Regions from separate parts of the Erwinia sp. GW821-FHT03D09 genome, predicted to be linked through region 1. Evidence: predicted binding sites of a transcription regulator. Region 1 holds the regulator's gene; each other region holds the start of a gene.
The links. The regulator PhoB, encoded in region 1, activates phosphate uptake and scavenging genes when phosphate is short. The targets are predictions, from matches to a motif close to CTGTCATAAAACTGNCNNAT.
Positions count from the first base shown of each region.

Region 2: ugpB (sn-glycerol-3-phosphate ABC transporter substrate-binding protein UgpB) is a predicted target of PhoB. The motif match lies at 1,123-1,142, and genes of this name have one in related genera.
Region 3: AC07U6_RS16015 (MIP/aquaporin family protein) is a predicted target of PhoB. The motif match lies at 1,093-1,112, and genes of this name have one in related genera.
Region 4: pstS (phosphate ABC transporter substrate-binding protein PstS) is a predicted target of PhoB. The motif match lies at 859-878, and genes of this name have one in related genera.

Region 1 covers NZ_JBWKUK010000017.1:40,152-42,354, reverse strand. The annotation lists gene sbcD (exonuclease subunit SbcD) at 1-594, opposite strand, end outside; gene phoB (phosphate response regulator transcription factor PhoB) at 813-1,502, shown strand; gene phoR (phosphate regulon sensor histidine kinase PhoR) at 1,526-2,203, shown strand, end outside.
Region 2 covers NZ_JBWKUK010000002.1:185,921-188,123, reverse strand. The annotation lists gene ugpB (sn-glycerol-3-phosphate ABC transporter substrate-binding protein UgpB) at 1-1,014, opposite strand, end outside; gene livF (high-affinity branched-chain amino acid ABC transporter ATP-binding protein LivF) at 1,284-1,997, opposite strand; gene livG (high-affinity branched-chain amino acid ABC transporter ATP-binding protein LivG) at 1,999-2,203, opposite strand, start outside.
Region 3 covers NZ_JBWKUK010000015.1:102,208-104,410, forward strand. The annotation lists gene glpK (glycerol kinase GlpK) at 1-53, opposite strand, end outside; gene AC07U6_RS16015 (MIP/aquaporin family protein) at 108-950, opposite strand; gene zapB (cell division protein ZapB) at 1,395-1,634, shown strand; gene rraA (ribonuclease E activity regulator RraA) at 1,701-2,186, opposite strand.
Region 4 covers NZ_JBWKUK010000013.1:111,378-113,580, forward strand. The annotation lists gene pstS (phosphate ABC transporter substrate-binding protein PstS) at 1-754, opposite strand, end outside; gene AC07U6_RS14625 (NAD(P)-dependent alcohol dehydrogenase) at 1,106-2,203, shown strand, end outside.

The DNA.
Region 1 (2,203 bases):
TTTGGTCACGCCCATGGTAGTCAGATGCCCGGTGGCGATCACCGGCAGCGTCAGATTCAGGGCCGCCCGCTGCGCCAGCGCCTCCTGCCAGCAGCGTTGATAGTGGTCGGTAATCGCCTCCAGCAGGGTTTGCTGCTTGTCGCGACCCGACTGGCCGCTCTGGCTGCGCATAATGTCACGTGGGCGCAGGAACGGAATGGCGCACAGCATCGCCCCTGGTTGACCGTCACGCGTGTTCAGTACCAGCACCTGGTCGCGGATATCGTCACTGGCGGCGGCGATCACTCGGGTATTAAGGCAAGCCAGCAACTCACGTGATTCATTCAATGTCGCCACCGAATCATGATTGCCGCCCAGCACCACCAGCTGGCAGCCGGTCTGCTGTAAATTCACCACGAAGCGGTTATACAGCTCGCGGGCATAGCTTGGCGGCGATCCGGTATCAAAAATATCACCGGCGACTATAATCGCATCAGCCTGCTGCGCTTCTGCCTGCTCCAGCAGCCAGTCAAGAAAGGACTGATGTTCAGCCGCCCGGCTTTTGGTATAGAAAAACTGCCCGAGATGCCAGTCGGCGGTATGAATGATGCGCATGTCACTCCCTGCATAGCCTGATGATGTTGCGGGGGATTATAAACGCTGTTGCTGTTAACGGGGTAAGTGAATGCCTGCGGTAAGGTTGAAATCATCCGCGCTGCTTTTTCGCTATGCTCCCAATTTCGGGGGTGTTTTTTTCATAAAATTGTCATAAAACTGACGCATAATGACGCCGCATATCCCCGTGACAGCCTGTCACATTAGCAGGAGCAATAATGGCTAAGCGTATTTTGGTAGTTGAAGATGAAGCCCCAATCCGCGAGATGTTGTGTTTCGTTCTTGAACAAAACGACTATCAACCCATTGAAGCTGAGGATTACGACAGCGCGGTTAGCCTGCTGATTGAACCCTGGCCGGATTTGATTCTGCTTGACTGGATGCTGCCGGGCGGCTCCGGTATTCAGTTTATTAAGCATCTGAAGCGCGAAGCGATGACCCGCGATATTCCGGTGATGATGTTAACGGCGCGCGGTGAAGAAGAAGATCGCGTACGTGGCCTGGAAGTCGGGGCCGATGACTATATTACCAAGCCGTTCTCGCCGAAGGAGCTGATGGCGCGCATCAAAGCAGTTATGCGTCGTATCTCGCCAATGGCGGTAGAAGAGGTGATTGAGATGCAGGGGCTGAGCCTCGACCCGTCCTCTCACCGCGTGATGTCGGATACCCAACCGCTTGAAATGGGGCCGACCGAATACAAGCTGCTGCATTTCTTTATGACTCACCCGGAACGTGTTTACAGCCGCGAACAGTTGCTAAACCACGTCTGGGGAACTAACGTTTACGTCGAAGACCGTACCGTTGACGTGCATATTCGTCGCCTGCGTAAAGCCTTAGAGCTGACCGGGCACGATCGCATGGTACAAACCGTTCGTGGAACAGGTTATCGTTTCTCTGCACGCTACTGATCGTTCGCACTGGAGTCTGAACCGTGTTGGAACGCCTCTCCTGGAAGAGATTATTTCTGGAGCTGCTGCTCGCCAGCCTGCCCGCGCTTCTGCTCGGGCTGCTGATCGGGTATCTGCCCTGGCTGCTGTTAGTCTCAGTACTCTGCGTGCTGGGTTTCCACTTCAATAATTTACTTCGCCTTTCCCACTGGCTGTGGGTTGATCGCAGCATGACTCCGCCAAGCGGACGGGGCAGTTGGGAGCCGCTGTTTTATGGGTTGTATCAGATGCAGGCGCGTAATCGCCGCCGCCGCCGCGAGCTGGGGCATCTGATTAAACGCTTTCGCAGCGGCGCGGAATCGCTGCCCGATGCGGTGATCCTCACCACCGAAGAAGGGACGATTTTCTGGTGTAACGGCCTGGCCCAGCAGATGCTGGCGCTGCGCTGGCCGGAGGATAACGGCCAGAATATCCTTAACCTGCTCCGCTATCCTGAGTTCACCCGCTATCTTCGCCAGCGCGATTTCAGCCGCCCACTGACGCTGGTGCTGAATAATCACCGCCATATTGAGTTCCGCGTGATGCCCTATAGCGAAGGGCAGTGGCTGATGGTGGCCCGTGACGTTACCCAGATGCATCAGCTGGAGGGTGCACGGCGTAACTTCTTTGCCAACGTGAGCCATGAACTGCGCACGCCGCTCACCGTTTTGCAGGGCTATCTG
Region 2 (2,203 bases), on a different contig from region 1:
AGCGATTTCCGGCTTAGCCAGGAACTGCATGAACTCGGCGACGCCTTTATAGGTCGCATCGTCTTTGCCTTTCATCACCCACAGGCTGGCACCGCCGATAATGGCGTTCTGTGGCGCGTTCGGCACGGTTTCGTCGTACGGCATCATGCCCACGCCAAAGTTAAACCTGGCGTATTTGCGGATGTCGGCCAGCGAGCCGGAAGAGGCGGTGGTGATCGCACAGTCGCCGTTGTAGAACTTGGAGGTGGATTCATCTTTACGGCCGAAGTAGGTGAAATCACCCTTCTTGTTCAGATCTTCCAACATCTGGATGTGGCGCACCTGTACCGGCTTGTTGAACTCCAGCACGGCATCGGTGCCGTCGAAGCCGTTGTTTTTGGTAGCGACCGGCAGGCCGTGCCAGGCGCTGAAGTTTTCAATCTGAATCCAGCCCTGCCAGCCGCTGGCGTAGCCACAGGACATGCCCGCTTTTCGCAGCGCGTCGGTATCCTTCGCTAATTCCTGCCAGGTTTTTGGCGGCTGGTCCGGGTTCAGACCGGCTTTTTTGAAGGCGTCTTTGTTGTAGTACAGCACCGGCGTGGAACTGTTGAACGGCTGAGAAATCAACTCGCCTTTCGAATCGCTGTAGTAACCGGCTACCGCAGGCACAAACTGTTTCGCATCCATCGCGATACCGGCTTTTTTGAACACTTCGTTAACCGGAACGATGGCTTTCGATGCCATCATGGTCGCCGTACCCACTTCATAAACCTGCAATACAGCCGGTGCTTTGCCGGTACGCACGGCAGCAATACCCGCCGCCAGGCTCTGTTCGTAGTTGCCTTTGTAGGTCGGCACAATTTTATAATCGGGGTGAGCTTCGTTAAAACGCTTCGCCAGTGAGTCAACCTCTACGCCCAGCTCACCTTCCATTGAGTGCCAGAACGGAATTTCGGTAGCGGCCAGCGCGCTGCCGCTGAAGGTCAGTCCCAGCACCATGCTGAGAGCAGTACGACGGAATGCGGTAGATGACATATCGGTTTCCTGTGCCCGTTTTAATGATGCGCGATTACGCGCACTGTGTGAGTCGGCAAGTAACATGCCACGGCTAAATGACAAATTAATAATAGCGATGTGACGAAAATGTGACAAACAAATGACGGGAATTTCGAAACGTGACGGCAGAAATGAGAGGAATGTAACAACTTTGGCAATCAACTGAGAGAAGACGATCACAGATTTAATGCACAATTGTCCGCACGTTCGGAGCAAGAAAAGGCAGCCATGCGGGCTGCCCTTGTGAGTTAACCACCGAGGTAGGCGCTTCTGACCGCCTCGTTGGCGAGCAATGCATCACCCGTGTCTTCGAGCACCACATGACCGTTTTCGAGCACGTAGCCGCGATCCGCCAGCTTCAGCGCCTGATTCGCATTCTGCTCAACGAGGAAGATGGTCATCCCTTCTTTGCGCAGCTGCTCGATGGTGTCGAAAATCTGCTGGATGATAATCGGCGCCAGACCCAGCGACGGTTCATCCAGCAGCAGCAGGCGCGGCTGGCTCATCAGCGCACGGCCAATCGCCAGCATCTGCTGCTCGCCGCCGGACATGGTACCGGCGCGCTGAATACGGCGCTCCCACAGGCGCGGGAACAGTTCGTAAACGCGCTTGATGCGTTCCTGATACTGCTGGCGCTCGGCAAAGAAACCGCCCATCGCCAGGTTCTCTTCCACCGTCATGCGGGAAAATACCCGGCGGCCTTCCGGTACGATGGCGATGGCTTCACGCATGATGCGCGCGGTCTGCCAGTCGGTGATATCCTGACCGTCGAAGACGATAGTGCCCTGCGTTGCGCGCGGTTCGCCGCACAGAGTACCAAGAATAGTGGTTTTACCCGCGCCGTTGGCACCAATCAGGGTGACAATTTCCCCCTGATTAATATGCAGGCTGACGTTGTGCAGCGCCTGAATTTTTCCGTAGTGCGCACTGATATTATTCAGAGAAAGCATGGAGTTACTCATCTTATGCCTCCCCGAGGTAAGCACGGATCACATCCGGGTTGTTACGAATTTCTTCCGGCGTACCGTTCGCCAGCGGCGTGCCCTGGTTCACCACGTAAATACGGTCAGAGATACCCATTACCAGTTTCATATCGTGTTCAATCAGCAGTACCGAGACTTTATGCTCACCGCGCAGTTCTGCAATCAGCTCATCCAGCTCGTGAGTT
Region 3 (2,203 bases), on a different contig from region 1:
GAGCTGGTAGTTCCCTGGTCGAGTGCGACGATATATTTTTTTTCTACGGTCATAATTTCTTCCTGATGAGTTCGAGAGTTATACCCGCCGGAGCGGGTATAGCAGGATTACGCTTTACGCTGTGCAGCGCGCTGCACTACTTCATCCTTTTTTACCGCCGTCTGACCCGGCAGATTGCGGCCAATCAGAGAACGGTAGCCAAATGCGCCAACGATTGCACCGAGCATCGGCCCGAAGATTGGCACGAGGAAATAAGGAATATCGCGACCGCCGGTGAAGGCCATGCTGCCCCAGCCTGCGAGTGATGCGAACAGCTTAGGACCGAAATCACGCGCCGGGTTCAGAGCAAATCCAGTCAGTGGGCCCATTGCGGCACCAATTACGGCAATCAGTAGACCGATTAACAGCGGTGCTAGTGGGCCACGCGGCAACCCGTTGCCATCATCGGTCAGTGCCATGATCAGCGCCATCATCACGGCAGTAATCACAGCTTCGACCAGGAACGCCTGCCCCACGCTGATATGCGGATTTGGGTAGGTTGAGAATACGCCAGCAACATCCAGACTTTCTACGCTACCGCGTACCAGCTGATGAGTCTGTTCGTAGTCGAGGAATAAATTGTAGTAGAGCCCGTACACCAGCGCAGCAGCGCAGAACGCGCCGGCTATCTGAGAAATGATGTAGGGGAGCAATTTACGTCCTTCAAAATTAGCAAATAACCACAGGGCAATACTGACAGCAGGATTCAGGTGCGCGCCGGAGATGCCTGCGCTGAGGTAGACCGCCATGGCAACGGCGATGCCCCACACGATGCTAATTTCCCACTGGCCAAAAGCGGCACCAGCGAGTTTTAACGCAGCGACACAGCCTGCACCAAAGAAGAGGATGGTTGCGGTGCCGAGAAACTCGGCGATACATTGTCCTTTAAGTGTGCTTGTTGCATGACTCATGTTGAAATTCCTGAAGGCGAGTTAAGAGTTTACTATCATCGTTTTTCTCATTCCCTGAGCCGCCCAAGTCTTTTGTAGGGCTGATGTGAATTTATCGTTAACGAGCATAAACGAGAAATAGCGAAATCAAAAGTTGTGTGCTGTGTCATAAAAATGAGCGAATTCGCGTATTCAGGGTGCTTAAAATCACTATGCTGCGCGTTTAAGCGGTAACGAAATGTGCAACTCATTAATCTCGGCCCTGCCGTATTGCGCGAATATGTTACACAAACCAGGTCTACGCTGAAAATTGTTACAGACTGCACCCCAACTGGCTTAGCTGCTGGACTTGCTATGCGCGTCTACTTACAATCGAAGCATCGTTGTTATCCGCGGAATGTCGGTTCACTCCTTATCCCTGCGGCTAGCATCATCAGCGCCCTGCGATTAGGAGAGGTTATAGATATGTCATTTGAAGTATTCGAGAAACTGGAAGCAAAAGTGCAGCAGGCGATTGATACCATCACGCTGTTGCAGATGGAGATCGAAGAGCTTAAAGAACAGAATGGAAATCTGAATCAACAAATTCAGCATGCTGCTGGTAATAGTGAAGCGCTGGTGCGTGAAAACCAGCAGCTAAAGGAAGAGCAGCACGTATGGCAGGATCGTCTGCGTGCGCTGCTGGGTAAAATGGAAGAAGTGTAAGGCTTCGCTTTTTATTAAAGTGAGTCTGCAGAGAGCGGGTGCCAGCGGCACCCGTTTTTGAATCCGTTATTCGAGGTCAAGCGGGTCTTCTGACAGGATCATGCCGGTGTTGTCGGCGTAGAGATGATCGCCAGAGAAGAAGGTGACGCCGCCAAAGTTTACGCGAACATCGCTTTCACCAATCCCTTCTCCGGCAGCGCCGGCAGGAATGGCTGCGATCGCCTGGATACCGATATCCAGCTCTTCCAGATCGTCAACCTGGCGCACTGATCCGTAAATTACAATGCCTTCCCATTCATTTTGGACTGCCAGCCTTGCCAGTGCCGCATCAACCAGCGCGCGACGCACGGAGCCGCCACCGTCTACCAGCAGTATCCGGCCCCGACCGTTTTCCTCCAGCAAATCATAAAGTAGACCGTTGTCCTCGAAACATTTTACCGTAATGATTTGCCCACCAAACGAGGTGCGGCCACCAAAGTTTGAGAAGAGCGGTTCAACGACATTCACGTCTTCGTGATAGATGTCGCACAGTTCTGAGGTATCGTATTTCATAGGGATTTCGTCTGTTT
Region 4 (2,203 bases), on a different contig from region 1:
CATCGCTAAAGCTCTTCTCGCCTGGCTCGATTGCTTTACCATCCGCATCCACCAGCTTGGTGTGCGCCAGGTTGTTTTGCTTAGCGTAAGCGTATTCTACGTAACCGATTGAACCCGGCAGACGCTGTACGAATGCAGCTACGCCGTCGTTGCCTTTACCACCCAGACCCACCGGCCAGTTAACGGTGCTGCCTTTACCGATTTTGCTGTTCCAGTCGCTGTTCACTTTAGACAGGTAGCTGGTGAACACGAAAGAGGTACCGGAACCGTCCGCGCGGCGCACCACGTTAATGTCAGAATCTGGCAGTTTCACGCCCGGGTTCAGCTTGGTGATCGCCTCGTCGTTCCACTTTTTGATGTTGCCCAGGTAGATGTCGCCAACGGTTTTGCCGTCAAGGATCAGCTGGCCAGATTTGATACCAGGAATATTAACCGCCAGTACCACGCCGCCAATAACTGTCGGAAACTGGAACAGACCATTTTTCTCAAGGTCTTCGTCTTTCATTGGCGCATCAGACGCACCGAAATCTACGGTTTTAGCAATGATCTGCTTAACGCCGCCGGAGGAACCGATCCCCTGATAGTTAACCTGAGTACCTGTTGCTGTGTTGTACTCAGCAGCCCACTTGTTATAAACCGGAGCCGGGAAAGTACCGCCAGCGCCAGTCAGATTGGTGGCTGCCATGGCAGAAACTGCGCTCAGAGACAGGGTTACCGCGACGAATTGAGCCAGGGTTTTGTGCATCAGTGTCATGTTCCCTCCACGGGATTAAAAGTCAGGCCAGTGCTGTGTTTATCTGATTAATGTTTGCTGCTGGAGGAAAAATAGGACAGTTTGGTGACAGTAAAATGTACAAAATATGACACTTTTATGACAACCTGCTTTGGACTGACTGGCGATTCTTCCACCGGCGTTGTTGGATTGTTGCGCACTGTTCGTGGAGATATCACTCGTGCAGGTTTTTAATCATAGATACGGCGATCTCTCCTCTTAACAATTTAACATTAACTGCGATTAGCAATAACATGTATGTTACATTCTTTTTTTCGGTGGTACGATTACCTTGCTAATAGTTACAATAGTTATTAAATGCAAGGAACTGTTATGAACGTTACCGCCGCCGTTATTAATGAAACCCACGCCCCCTATCAGCTGGAAGAACTGCAGCTGAGCGCCCTCCAACCAGATGAAGTCAAAGTGAAGGTCGTCGCTTCCGGGATTTGCCACTCGGATGAAGCCATACGCGTAGGGGATGGCCCCTACACATTTCCCGCCGTCTTAGGCCATGAAGGCGCGGGCATTGTTGAAGAGGTCGGCAGCGCAGTCAAAGGCGTTAAGCCCGGCGATCACGTGGTGATGTCCTATGCCTGGTGCGGGCACTGTCCACAATGTCGGCACGGGCATCCTTCCCTCTGCCATGACTGGATACCCCTGAATCAAGGCGGTTTTCGCCCGGACGGCAGCGCCATCTTCAGTAAAAAAGACGGTACGCCGGTAGCCAACTTCTTTTCACAGTCCTCCTTCGCCACCCATACCCTGACCAAATTTCACAACCTGATCGTACTTGATAAAAAAATGGACCTGCGCCTGGCTGCACCGCTCGGCTGTGGGCTGTTAACCGGGGCGGGTACGGTATTTAACGGCCTGAAACCCGCCGCAGGTTCAACCATCGCCATTTTTGGTACCGGGGCCGTTGGTCTTGGTGCGATGATGGCGGCGAAAATTGCCGGCTGCCGCACCATTGTTGCCGTGGATATCCATGATTCACGCCTTGAACTGGCCCGGTCACTCGGCGCAACTCATACCATCAATAGCAAACAGCAGGATGCGCTGGCCGTTATCAAATCCCTGACTCAGAATGACGGGGTCAGTGCATCCGTTGATACCACCGGCCAGTCAGCGGTAATGAAAACGGCGCTGGATGTCCTTGCTATCGGCGGCACGCTGGCTCCGGTGGCTGTGACCCGCCATGATATTTCCTTCAACACCATGCGTGATCTGGTGGCCTCCAGCCGACGTATGATCGGCGTACTGATGGGGGATGCCGTTCCACAAACCTCAATCCCACAGTTGATTGACTATCACCAACGCGGCCTGTTCCCCATCGAGAAACTGGTGAAGTTTTATGACTTCAGCGATATCAATCAGGCCAGCCAGGATTCCGCCAGCGGCGCAACCATCAAACCGGTACTGATTATCGAT